2 regions of the Nocardia gipuzkoensis genome follow, and region 1 is predicted to be linked to the other one. Evidence: predicted binding sites of a transcription regulator. Region 1 holds the regulator's gene; the other holds the start of a gene.
What was found. The regulator HspR, encoded in region 1, represses chaperone genes until heat shock. The targets are predictions, from matches to a motif close to ANNTGAGTNNNNNNNACTCANNT.
Positions count from the first base shown of each region.

Region 1 (6,775 bases):
ACGGCCGGAGCGAAGGCCGGAGTGCGCTAGCGCATGGCCGGAGCGAAGGCGGAGGTACGCCTTTACCCACACGACCACGGCATTTTCGGGGATACTTGTCGGCGGGAGACCGCCGGTAACGGGTATGTCCCCGGGCAGAACTGAGGGAAAGGAAGCTCCACGTCGTGGATGCGCGTTCGGCTGCGCTGGTCCGCGCCAATTTCCGTTCGGTGATCGAGTCACCGAATGGACCCGAGCGGTTGGTCAGTGCGTTCTACGGACATTTGTTCGCCGAGAACCCCCGGCTGCGCGAATTGTTCCCGCCTGCCATGGAGATGCAGGCCAAGCGGATCGCCACGGCCATTCAGTACGTGCTCGATCACTTGGAGGACTGGGACCGAGCGCAGAAGTTCTTGGAGCAACTCGCCCGCGACCATCGCAAGTACGGCGTGGAGGCCGCGCACTACGACGTGGCCGGCCGCGCGCTGCTCGCGGCGTTCCGCGCCTACAACGGGGCGGGCTGGCACCGGGGCCTGGAGGAGGGCTGGCGCGACATCACCATCCTGATCTCCGCGTCCATGGCCATCGGGGCCAACTCCGACAAGTCGCAGCCGGTGTGGGAGGCCACCGTGGTCGGCCATCGCCGCGTGCTGGAGGACCTGGCCATCGTGCGTCTGCAGTCCGACGGGCCGGTGCCCTACCAGGCCGGGCAGTACGTGCCGGTCACCATTCCGCAGCGCCCCAAGATGTGGCGCTATTTCTCCCCGGCGATCCCGTCCAACCCGTACGGCGAGATCGAGTTCCACGTGCGCAAGATCCGCGGCGGCTGGGTGAGCCCGGCGATCGTCAACGAGACCAGGGTCGGCGACCGGTGGCGGATCGCGGGCCCGCTCGGCGGACTGCGCGTCGACCGGGACAGCGGCCGCGACGTGCTCATGATCGGCGCGGGCACCGGCATCGCCCCGCTGCGCGCCCAGCTGATCGAGATGGGCCAGCGCGGCATCAACCCGCGGGTGCACTTCTTCATCGGCGGCCGCTACCCCTGCGACCTGTACGACGTGGAGAACATGTGGCAGCTCTCGCAGAGCAACCCGTGGCTGACCATCGTTCCGGTCTGCGAGCAGAAGACCAATCCGTGGTGGTACCCACATCCGCCGCAGGACGCACCGTACGGCATGCACCGGCGCCTGATCGGTAACCTTGGCGCCGTGGTCGCGAGCTTCGGCGCGTGGGCGGACCGCCAGATCCAGATCGCCGGCTCGGCCCGGATGATCGCGGACACCCGGCGTGCGCTCATCGCGGTCGGCACGCCGGAGCAGAACATCAGCTGCGACCCTGTGTAACGAAGGAGGCCCCGTTGGGGGATCCGAGCATGCTCGGTAACGGTGCGCATCAGGCGCCCGAGTGGACCTCGACCGTCGTCGGTCATCATCGGCTGCGTCACGATCTCGCGGTGATCCGCCTGATCGGCGAGTTCGTGCCGTTCGCCGCGGGTCAGTCGGTCGAGGTGCGGGTGCCGCAGCATCCCGGCGTGCGGCGCAGGCTTTCACCCGCGCTGCCGCCCTCGCTGGACGGCAAGCTGGAGTTCCATGTGCGCACCGTCCCGGGTGGCTGGTGCAGCGGCGCGATCGTGGCCGACACCCAGCCGGGCGACGAGTGGCGGATCGGCGCTCCGCTCGGCGGTTTCTGGGTCGACCCGGACGGCGACGAGGTGGTGATGATCGCGGGCGGCACCGGATTGGCGCCGATGCGCGCGCAGATCCTGGAACTGGCGCGCAAGCCTTCGCCACCGCCCACCTACCTCTTCGTCGGCGGGCGGTCCCCCCGCGACCTGTACGCCGCGGACATGCTGTTCCTGCTGGCCGGTGAACTGCCGTGGCTCACCGTGATCCCGGTGGTGGAGACCCCGCACGACCCGGACTGGATCGACGAGTGGTACGAGCAGTCCCGCGTCGACATCGGCTTCCCACCCGACGACCTGCTGTACGGCACACTCGCCGACGTCCTCGGCTCGCACGGCGCGTTCCGCGAGCACCAAGTGCTCGTCTGCGGCTCCCCCGCGATGGTCCAGACCACCGTCGACCGCCTCCTCGAAACCGGAACGCCCCCGGAACGAATCCAATTCGAAGGACTCTGAACAACTCCGCAGCCCGAATCGCCAGTCATTCGAAACGGCCCACACCGAACGCGGCGGCCATGCCTATCGCAACCACGTCAGCCCAACCCCGGGATCTGAACGAAGCGAACCGAGCATGCGCCGTTCGCGGCCCGGCTCCCGTCCGAGCGGCCGCCGCGTCCGCGACGAAGGAGCAAGGGCGGTCACTCGGAACGCGAATCATGACGGCCGCGAACACCCCCCGCCGCAGACCTTGGAAAGCCCGCACCGTCCGGTGCGCGTCCGAGTGACCGCGCCGGCGACAATGCCTCCAGGGAGGACGCACCCCTTCGGCAACTATCCGACAACGGCGCACACCCGGCCCCACGCACGCCATCCACGCGACGACATCACCCCAACCGCCGGTCTCGAGCGAAGCGAGACCGAGCATCCGCCGTTCGCGGCCCGGCTCGCGTCCGAGTGGCCGCCGCGTCGCGACGAAGGAGCAAGCGGCGGTCACTCGGACGCGAGCCACAAGGGGGCCGCGAACACGCAGCACCGCAGGCGCTGCAAATCAGAACAGCGGGTCGTGGCGGATGTTCTTCGCGAGCGTTCCCGCCGCCATGAGGCGGAACTTGGTGGTCTGCACCATCGATGGTGATCCGACGATCTGTACGTCGCGATCGGACCAGGCGCCGAAGCTCGCGACGACCTTGCCGATCTGGCCGGTGACGCGGGGTTCCAGGCCGGGCCACGTGGTGCGGGGCTCGTCGGGTTGGGCGTACCACCATGGGTTTTCGTCGTGCTCGCTGACCGGCGTGACGGTGAGCCAGCGGTTGGCCATCGCCAGTTTGCTCAGCGTCTCCAGGTCGTAGAGGTCGCACGGGTGGTGGCCGCCGACGAACAGGTGCACCTTCGGATTGGTCCGCCGCATCGCCATCGACATGAGCTGGGCTCGCAGCGGCGCGATTCCGGTACCACAGCCGACCATCAGCATCTTGCGTTTGGTGTTGCGCGGGATGCCGAGGCCACCGAGTGGTGAGCCGAGCAGCCATTGGTCGCCGACGACGGTCTGGCCGACGATGGCCGAACTGACCCAGCCGCCCAGCACGCCGCGGACGTGGAACTCGATCTCACCGTTGGCGTTCGCGGGCACGGCGGGCGAGAGGTAGCGCCACATGCGCGGCCGTGACGGGATCTGCACGCTCAGGTACTGGCCCGCGGCGTAGGACATCGGCTGGTCCAGTTGCAGCCGGACGATGACCAGGTCGCGCAGCACTTCGCGGCGTTCGATCACGGTGCCGGTCCACGCCGACGGCGTGGTCTCCTTCTCCGCGGCGCCGATCATGGTGTCGGCGATGATCTTCAGGCCCTCGTCCCAGGCGCGGTCGACCTCGTCGGTCCACATCTCGGTGCCCGCGAAGACCTTGACGGCGGTCTTCAGCGCGGTGGACACGGCGGTGTAGTGCGCGGGCTGCACGCCGTACTTGCGGTGGTCCCTACCGAGCTGCGCGAGGAACGGCAGCAGTTTGTCGGGCTCCTCCAACCGGTCCAGCGCATAGGAGATCGCCTTGACCAGGCGATCGCGCTGGGCGTCCATCGCGGCCGGGAAGAAATCGCGGACGTGCGGGTAGTCGGTGAACAAGATCGCGTAGAACGATCTCGCCAGTTTCTCCGGCCCCCCGTCTTCCGCAGCAACCGCCTTGAACGTCGTTCTGATCAAAGCGACAGTGCGTGAATCCATTGATCTCACAACCCCATTTCGCACTCGTTCACCAACCATGCCGACGAGTGAGGTGCTGCGGGGCCACTCGACAGCAGCCGATGGGAAGGAGTGTAGGCGAGGTTTGCCAGCTACGGAATCTTTCGATTGGACATCACGCGTGTAATTTCGTCAAAACGAGGATATCCAGCGAGACACGCCAGAGAAACCGACTGCAAGACGGTAGATATGCCGCAAAATCAGTCGAAGGATCACCGAATTCGCAAGGCTCGCTGAGGAATTTACGTCCCGATTGGTCTGTTCTAGCGACCTCAGGGCAACACCACTGCGGCCGAATAGAGTTCGATCCGGGCAAACCGCGCCGATACCATCAACCAATCTATGGTGAAAATGTCCAGTTGATTCGACAACGAAATAACCTCTACCGTACCGCTTACGCCAAACATGTTCTGGTTTACTGTCAGCAAATAAGTGGTGGTCGCGGGCGCGAAACGACGACGGCCCCGGCCTCGGATCGCGCTGTGCGACCGGAGGCCGGGGCCGTCGTCGTCGTGCCGTTATCGCCGGTGCCGGCCGTCTTCGCGACGATGGCGCGGCTGCCAGACGACCAACGCGGTACTGCGTTGCGGCGGGGCGAGATCGGGACGGTACCCGGCCCGCGTCCGCTCCAGCTCGGCCGACAGTTCCGCCACCTGCTGGCGCAGTTCCTCCACCTGATTGGTCAGTTCGATGATGCGCTTGATGCCCGCCAGGTTGACACCCTCGTCCTGGGACAGCCGCTGCACCTCGCGCAGCAGCTCCACGTCCCGGGCCGAGTAGCGGCGCCCGCCGCCCGAAGTGCGTTGCGGCGTGACCAGTCCCAGACGGTCATACGTGCGCAGCGTCTGCGCGTGCATACCGGCCAGCTGGGCCGCCACCGATATCATGAAGAACTCGGCGCGGGCCCCGCTGGACGCGCTCTTCGGTTCCGAGGACATCACGCACCTGCCCATCCCGCACGTGGATCGAAGCCGCTGGCCCGCTCGGCCTCTTGGTAGCGCTTGAGGGCCTCGACGGCGTCGCCGTCGAGCTTCTGCGGCACCGCGACCTTCACCGTCACCAGCAGGTCTCCGGCGCCGCCGCCGCGCTTGGGCACGCCACGGCCGCGCACCCGAAGGATGCGGCCGTCAGCGGTACCCGGAGGCACCTTGACGCCGACTCGCCCGTCCAGCGTGGGCACCGAAACCGTGGTACCGAGGACCAATTCACTGTAACTGACCGGAAGCACCAGGGTCAGGTCGTCACCGTTGCGGCCGAAGACCTTGTCCTGGCTGACGTGGACGGTCACGTAGAGGTCGCCCGACGGCGCCCCGCGCAGGCCCGCCTCGCCCTGACCGGCCAACCGGATCCGTTGCCCGTCACCGACTCCGGGCGGAATCCGCACCGTGATGGTGCGCGTGCGGTTCTGGATGCCGTTGCCGTGGCAGTCGACGCACGGGTCGTCGATGATCGAACCGCTGCCCCGGCACTCGTCGCACGGCTCGCTGAAGCCGAACGCGCCCTGATTGCGGCTGACGACACCGGTCCCGTTGCAAATCGGGCAGACCCGCGGGCTCGTGCCCGGTTTGGCCCCGCTGCCGTGACACGTGGTGCACGGCGACGGGCTGGTCATCCGCAGCGGAACCGTGACGCCCTGGGCGGCCTCCCGGAAACCGAGCGTCGTCTCGGTCTCCACATCGGCACCGCGGCGGGGGCGGCTCGAGGTCCGCGTACCGCCCCGGTTGAACAGACCGCCGAGCAGGTCGCCGAGGCCACCGTCGCCGGCGCCTGCGCCGCCGAAGATGTCCCCGATGTTGAACTCCTGCGAGAAGCCTCCGCCCGCACCGGGACCGAACCCACCGCGACCGTAGCCGCCACCCGCGAAGAGCTTGCGGGTGTCGTCGTACTCCTTGCGCTTGGCCGGATCCGACAGCACGGCGTGCGCCTCGCTGACGGCCTTGAACCGCTCCTCTGCTTTGGTGTCACCGGGGTTGGCGTCCGGGTGCAGGTCGCGCGCTAGCTTGCGATAGGCCTTCTTGATCTCGTCCTGCGAGGCGCCGGAGGAAACACCCAGCTCCTTGTAGAAGTCCTTTTCGATCCACTCCCGTTGGCTCACCGAGCATCTCCTCCTCTCGCGTCCTTATTGTTCGTTCGCGCCGGCATCAACATCCGATGCCTCTTCGGTCGGTTGATCCGCGTTTTCCGTCAGATCGGCTACGCCGTCGGTTACCCCGACCAGCGCGTGCCGAAGCACCCTATCGCCGAAGCGATAGCCTTTGCGCATCACGATGCCGATCACCGGATCGTGGCCGGAGCCCTCGTGCTGCACGGCCTCGTGCAGGGTCGGGTCGAAAGGCTCGCCCTCCGAACCGAACTCCTCGAGACCCTGCTTGAGCAGCGCGGCCGACAGCTTGTCGGCCACCGACCGCAGCGGACCGGACTCCAGATCACCATGCGCCCGAGCGCGGTCGAGATCATCGAGCACGCCGAGCAATTCGGTGACCACCGACGCCTTGGCGGAATCGATCGCGGCCTTGCGGTCGCGCTCGACCCGGCGCCGGTAGTTGGCGTACTCCGCGGTCAGCCGCTGCAGGTCGGAGGTGCGCTCGGCGAGCTCGCCGCTGATGGTGTCGGCGAGCGCCTGGGCGTCGCCGCCGTTGCCGGTCTCCGCACCGTTGCCCGACTCCGGGGCCTGCGCGGCCGCGGCACCGTTGTCCGCGGCCGGCTGGCGGATCTCACCGGTCTCCGGGTCGATCTTCCGGTTGTCGACGAAGGTGATCGGCTCCTTCTCAGAGTTGGCCTCGGTCACTTCTTCTCCGTGTCGACCGGCTCGTCCACGACCTCGGCGTCCACGACCTGGTCGTCATCCTGCGCACTGCTCGAGGTGCCGTTGCCCTGCGCCGCGGCGTCCGCGGCGGAGGCCTCGTAGATGGCCTGGCCGAGGGCCTGCGACTCGGTCG
Region 1 is NZ_CP089225.1:2,212,578-2,219,352, forward strand. Features, by position in the region: gene LTT66_RS10195 (FAD-binding oxidoreductase) at 165-1,322, shown strand; gene LTT66_RS10200 (FAD-binding oxidoreductase) at 1,352-2,116, shown strand; gene LTT66_RS10205 (globin domain-containing protein) at 2,649-3,818, opposite strand; gene LTT66_RS10210 (heat shock protein transcriptional repressor HspR) at 4,355-4,774, opposite strand; gene dnaJ (molecular chaperone DnaJ) at 4,774-5,931, opposite strand; gene grpE (nucleotide exchange factor GrpE) at 5,956-6,624, opposite strand; gene dnaK (molecular chaperone DnaK) at 6,621-6,775, opposite strand, start outside.

Region 2 (6,775 bases), 290 kb from region 1:
GAACGCTTCGTCCCAGCCCCACACCTCGACCCGCCCGGGAAACGTCCGCAGCAGCGCCATCACCTCGTCGGAGGCATCTTCGTAAGCGGTCATGTCCAAGGGAAGGAACACGCCCTCGGGGCACCTGCGCTGGGCGCTGCGCAGCGGCATGCCCGCGCGCACGCCGAACGCGCGCGCCGGATAGGACGCACAGGTCACCACCTTGCGCGGCTCGGTGGGATCGCCGTGGCCGCCGACGATGACCGGCAGTCCCCGCAGTTCGGGATGACGGCGGAACTCCACCGCCGCCTGGAACTGGTCGAGATCGACGTGCAACAGCCATCTGGCCACATGCCGTTCTTACTCCAGTGCTCCGGCATCCTGCCGCGATTCCGGTGCGATCGGCCCGGGACGACCTGCCCGCCTGATCGCGACCGGCGAATTGAGCGAACTGCGCGCCTGCATCCGCCGGAAGGGCGATCCACTCGGCCTTGCCACGGCGGGGAAAACAGAACTAAATTCTGGATATGAAGATTCGAGATCGGTTACTGCTGGCGGCCGAGCGGCAGTTCGCCGAGCACGGGGCGCTGGACGCGACACTGACGCAGATCCGCGACGCGGCGGGCGCCAGTGTCGGGGCGCTCTATCACCACTTCCCGGACAAGGCCGACCTGTACCGGCAGGTGTGGGCCAACGCGCTGGTGGACTACCAGCGGCATTTCTGGGCGGTAGTCGGCGAGAGCACCGACGCGCACGACGGCGTCGCCTCAGGTGTGCGCGAGCACCTGCGCTGGGTGAGCGAGAACCAGTACCGGGCGACGGTGCTCACCTCCGCACGGCCGCCAGGGGTCCGGGAGAGCGAGAGCAATCGCCGCTTCATGTCCGACGTGACGCGCTGGTGGCGCACGCACGCCGGATACGGCACGGTGCGCGATCTTCCGATCGATCTGGTCTACGCGCTGTGGCTGGGCCCCGCGCAGGAATACACCCGGCAGTGGCTGGGCGGCGAGATGCGCATCGCCCCGGCCGACATCGCGGGCGAACTGGCCGACGCCGCCTGGCTCGCCCTCGCCGCCGATCGCACCCGAGCCGCGAAAGAGGTCTCCCAGTGACAGTCACCACGGCCCTCGACATCGACAGCGCCAGAAAGGTGCTCGCCGCCCAGCCCTTCGCCGCCCTCGTGGGCACCGAGCTCACCGCGTTCGGCGACGGCGCCGCCACCCTGATCATCCCCTTGCGCCGCGAACTGACCCAGCAGTTCGGCTACGTGCACGGCGGCGTGCTCGCCTACGCCGCGGACAATGCCCTCACCTTCGCCGCCGGAACCGTTCTCGGCGCGAACGTGCTCACCGGTGGTGTCACGGTCACCTACCTCCGTCCCGCCGCGGGCGCGCGGTTGCGCGTCGAGGCATCCGTCACGGGCGCGACCCGGCGCCAAGCGGTTGCCCACTGTTGGATCTACGCGGAGAGCCCGGACCGCGAACCGGTCCTGTGCGCGGTGGCCCAAGGCACCACCCGGCTCGCTGAAACCGACCTGACCGGCGCGAACACCACCCCTTGACCGCGCCATGCCGTCCCGTCGCCGACTGCCCGAGCCAGGGCGCGTTGCGCATCGCACCACCACTCCGCCGGAACGGACGTGCGAAAGGCCGAGCACGGAGAGTGTTCCGTGCCCGGCCCGTTCGGCGCAGGTCAGGCGGTCGCGGCGAAGGCCGGGCCCAACGCCGGTTCGGCGACCGGCTCGATGGCGTAGGCCAGGATGTCGGCCACGTCGGCGACCGGGCGGACGTCCAGTGCGGCCAGCACTTCCGCCGGGACGTCGTCCAGATCCGGCTCGTTGCGCGCCGGGATGAACACCGTCCGCAGTCCGGCCCGCTGGGCGGCGAGCAGCTTCTGCTTCACGCCGCCGATCGGCAGCACCCGGCCGTTCAGGGTGACCTCGCCGGTCATACCGACGTCCGATCGCACCTGACGCCCCAGCGCCAGCGACACGAGTGCCGTGACCATCGTGACGCCCGCGGACGGTCCGTCCTTCGGCACCGCACCGGCCGGGAAGTGGATGTGGATGTTGCGATCCAGGACCGACGCCTCGATGCCGATCTCCTCCAGGTGCGAGCGCACGTAGGTCAGCGCGATCTGCGCGGATTCCTTCATGACGTCGCCGAGCTGGCCGGTGAGGGTCAGCGAGCGCTCGCCCTCGGCGGCGTTCGCCTCGATGTAGAGGACGTCGCCGCCGGCGCCGGTTACGGCGAGGCCGGTGGCCACACCGGGGACCGCGGTGCGTTCGACCGAGTCGGGGGTGAAGCGCGGGCGCCCCAGGTAGTCCTTCAAGTCGCCCAGGCCGATCGTCAAGGCATCGGTATCCACCTCGTAACCCAGTTCGGGGTCGTAATCTGATGCGGCAGGCGCGGTTTCGCGCTCGGACAGCCGGGTGGCCGCCTTGCGCAGCGCCTTGGCGATCAGCCGCTCCATCTGCCGGACGCCCGCCTCCCTGGTGTAGTTGGCCGCGATCTCGCGCAGCGCTTCCTCGCTGACGGCCACCTCGGCGGCGGTCAGCGCGTTGCGCTCGAGTTGCCGCGGCACCAGGAAGTCACGCGCGATGGCCACCTTGTCGTCCTCGGTGTAGCCGTCGACGGTGATCAGTTCCATCCGGTCCAGCAGCGGGCCGGGGATGGTCTCCATGACATTCGCCGTGGCGATGAACAGCACGTCGGACAGGTCCAGGTCCAGATCGAGGTAGTGGTCGCGGAACGTGTGGTTCTGCGCCGGGTCCAGCACCTCGAGCAGGGCGGCGGCCGGATCGCCGCGGAAATCGGAGCCGACCTTGTCGATCTCGTCCAGCAGGACGACCGGGTTCATCGAACCGGCTTCCTTCATGGCGCGGACGATGCGACCGGGCAGCGCGCCGACGTAGGTACGGCGGTGGCCGCGGATCTCGGCCTCGTCGCGCACGCCACCCAGGGCGACGCGGACGAACTTGCGGCCGAGGGCTCGCGCCACGGACTCACCCAGCGACGTCTTGCCGACGCCGGGCGGACCGACCAGCACAAGCACCGCGCCGGAGCCGCGTCCGCCGACGACCTCCAGGCCGCGGGCGGCACGGCGGGCCCGGACGGCCAGGTACTCGACCATGCGGTCCTTGACCTCGTCCAGGCCGTGGTGATCGGCGTCCAGGACCGCGCGGGCGGCCGACACATCGGCGCTGTCGGTGGTCTTCACCGTCCACGGCAGCTCCAGCACGGTGTCCAGCCAGGTCCGGATCCAGCCGGATTCCGGGCTCTGATCGCTGGCCCGCTCCAGCCTGCCGACCTCGCGCAACGCGGCCTCGCGCACGGTGGCGGGCAGGTCGGCCTGCTCTACCCGGGTGCGGTAGTCGTCGGCGCCGTCCGGCTCGTCCTCGCCGAGTTCCTTGCGGATGGCGTTGAGCTGCTGGCGCAGCAGGAATTCGCGCTGGCTCTTCTCCATGCCCTCGCGAACGTCTTCGCTGATCTTCTCGCTGATCTCGGCCTCGGCGATGTGCGCTTTGGTCCACTCGATCAGGGTGGTGAGCCGCTCGGCCACGTCGGAGGTCTCGAGCAGTTCGCGCTTCTGCTCGAAGGTCAGGTAGGTGGCGTAGCCCGCGGTGTCGGCGATGGCCGACGGGTCGGTCAGCTGGTTGACCGCGTCGATGACCTGCCAGGCCTCGCGGCGTTGCAGTACCGAGACGACCAGCTTCTTGTATTCGGCGGCCAATTCCTTGGTGCGGCCGTCGGGTGTGGGCGTCTCGACCGGCTCGGCCTCGACCCACAGCGCGGCGCCGGGGCCGGTGACCCCGTGCCCGATCTTGGCCCGCCGTTCCGCCTTGAGGACGGCCGCCGGGGCTCCGCCGCGCATCCGGCCGACCTGCTCGATGGTGGCGACCACGCCGTAGGTCGCGTAGCCCTCGTTCAGGCGCGGCGCGAGCAGTACGGCGTCGGTCTTGGCGGCGCGCGCGGCATCGATCGCGGCCTGCGCCGATTCGTCCAGTTCGATGGGCACGACCATGCCCGGCAGCACGATCGGATCGGTCAGGAACAGCACCGGCAGGTTCTGTGGTGTAGTCACGTCTTCGACCCTTCCAAAAGTTGAGCGTTGCCTACTCAACCCACGGGTATCCGGGTTTGTTCCACTCCGGTGCCTCGTTCGCTGAGGGCGAAGGGCCACGCCACCCGCGCTCGCCGTTCGCGTTGACACCCCATCCAAGGCAATGAGAACGTTGTGGCCTTGATATCTCATACCGGCGGTACCGCCGGATCGGCTTAGGGAGTCCCATCGATGTCGTCGCTCGCCGCCGGCGTGTTCGTCGACTGGGAAGGATTGACCGGGCAGCCGAAGTTCGTGGTCGACCTGATCACGTTTCCGGTCTTCAGCGCGCTGGCGGGCTGGCTGACCAACTGGACCGGCGTGCTGATGCTGTTCTGGCCGCTGCTGTTCCGCGGCGTCCGCATCCCCGGCCTGCACGTGCTCTATCCGTACTTCCCGCGCCGGGTCCAGGTGCTGCCGACCTTCTCCGGTGATGGCCGCCGCCTCGGATTCCAGGGCTTCATCCCGGCGCGCGCGGAGAAGATGGCCAGTATTTGCGTGGACAAGGCCCTGATGCGGATCGGCAGCCCGAGGGACTTCATCCACGAACTCGATCTCGACGGCATCGCCGACTACATCGCGGTGCTCGCGCGCGAGCAGGTGCGGCCGCTGGTGGACGAGCTGATGTACCGGGAGAACCCGGACCTGTGGCGCACCGTGCCGCGGGCCGCCAAGCAGCTGATCTACCAGCGGGTGGACCGGGAACTGCCCGCCCTGTCCCGCCGTGCGTTCGCCTCGCTCGGCGACAACGTGGACCAGCTGATCGACATCAAGAGCTTCGTGATCCGCTACCTGCAGGAAAACCCGACCATCCTGAAGGACCTGACCACCACCATCGCCGCGCCCGAGCTGCGCTTCATGGTGCGCATCGGCCTGCTCGGCGCACCTTTCGGCGTGCTGCTGGCCCTGTACCTGCATGTGCATCAGCACATTCCGGTGATCGGCTGGGTGCCGGGCTGGGTGATCGTCCTGCTCGCCTCGGCGGCGATCGGCGTGATCGTGAACGTCATCGCGGTGAAGATGGTGTTCGAACCGGGCGACCCGCAACCGAGGTACAAGTACCTGTGGAAGCAGGCGCTGCTGGCCAAGCGACAACCGCAGGCGGCCACCGATCTGGCCCACATCCTGGCCTATCAGGTGCTGACGCTGCCGAACTTGTCCAAGGAGCTGCTGGAGGGCCCGAACGGGGACAAGACCCGGCAGCTGCTGGAGCGCTTGATCGCCGACGAGATCAGTCGACAGCTCGGCCCGACCACCACGCTGGTGCGCGCGGCCTTCGGGCGCCGCCAGTTCGACAACCTCACGGTGGGCGCGGCCGGCGCCGCGGTCGGCTTGGCGCCGACCATGGCCGAGGACGAGGAGTTCACCCTCGAGCAGGCCAAGACCATCGACGAATTCGCGGCGCGCAAGTTGCGGGACCTCACGCCGGGGGAGTTCATGGAGATGTTCTACGCGTCCGTGGAACAGGACGCCTGGCTGCTGTATCTGCACGGCGCGGTGCTCGGTCTCGTCGTCGGAGCCAGCCACCTGGTGCTTTTCGGCTGGTAGCCGGACCGTCGCTCACAAGTAAAACAAGCATGCTTGCCTTTTTTTGACCTCGCTGCGATGCTGGTCCCGGCGGCACACGAGGCGGTGTGCCCGGAACCGGCAGGGGAACAGATGGCCGACCTCGAGGCGCTACTCGGCGACTTCGCCGACGAATGCGCGGACCTGGAACGACTCGTCGGCCCACTGGCGCCCGGGGAATGGGCGCGGGACACACCCGCGCCCGGCTGGACCATCGCCCACCAGATCGGCCACCTGGCCTGGACCGACGAAATCGCGACGATCGCCACCGCGGATGCCGACGGCTTTCAGAAGTTGCTGGCCGAGGCCGGGCCCCGTGCGCTCACGTTCGTCGACGAGGCCGCCGAGAAAGCCGCGACCGAACCGCCCGCCGACCTGCTCGACCGGTGGCGGCGCGGACGCGCATCGCTCACCGCCGCTCTGCGCGCGACGCCCGCGGGCGTCAAACTGCCCTGGTTCGGCCCGCCGATGAGCCCCGCCTCGATGATCACCGCCCGCATCATGGAGACCTGGGCACACGGGCAGGACGTGGCCGACGCCCTCGGCGTGCACCGCACTCCCACCGTACGGCTGCGCACCGTGGCCCATATCGGCGTGCGCACCAGGAACTTCGCCTACACCGTGCACGAAAAGACCCCTCCCGCAGCGGAGTTCCGCGTCGAGCTGACCGCGCCGGACCGCACGATCTGGGCGTGGGGTCCCGAGGATGCCGAGCAGCGCGTGAGCGGACCAGCGCTCGACTTCTGCCTGCTGGTGACCCAGCGCCGCCATCCGGAGGACCTGGCGATCGTGACGCACGGCGACGACGCCGCGGAATGGCTCGCGATCGCGCAGGCTTTCGCGGGTCCGACGGGTGGGGGAAGGACGGCGGGCCAGTTCGCCTGACCCGCCCACACCCGACCCGATCGGTGACGATTCGGGAGCGGGCGAGCGCCACACTTGGGTGCGCCGTGTTCATGTCGACGGCCGGACGCCGTTGGCCGGGTGTCTCGAGGTGGCAGTCGAGAATGGCGCTCGCCAGCTAAACGAATATTTACCCCCCGGTGTGCGCACGGAAACATCGGCGCCATGTAGGCGGCGGCGCCGCACGATATGCCCTTGACCGGGCTGTCCCGCCGTGTGATCCTGC
Region 2 is NZ_CP089225.1:2,507,344-2,514,118, forward strand. Features, by position in the region: gene LTT66_RS11505 (DNA polymerase IV) at 1-330, opposite strand, end outside; gene LTT66_RS11510 (TetR/AcrR family transcriptional regulator) at 507-1,091, shown strand; gene LTT66_RS11515 (PaaI family thioesterase) at 1,088-1,540, shown strand; gene lon (endopeptidase La) at 1,672-4,002, opposite strand; gene LTT66_RS11525 (hypothetical protein) at 4,273-5,628, shown strand; gene LTT66_RS11530 (TIGR03084 family metal-binding protein) at 5,740-6,531, shown strand.
Region 2: a site for HspR is predicted at 4,081-4,103, ahead of lon (endopeptidase La). Genes of this name have one in related genera too.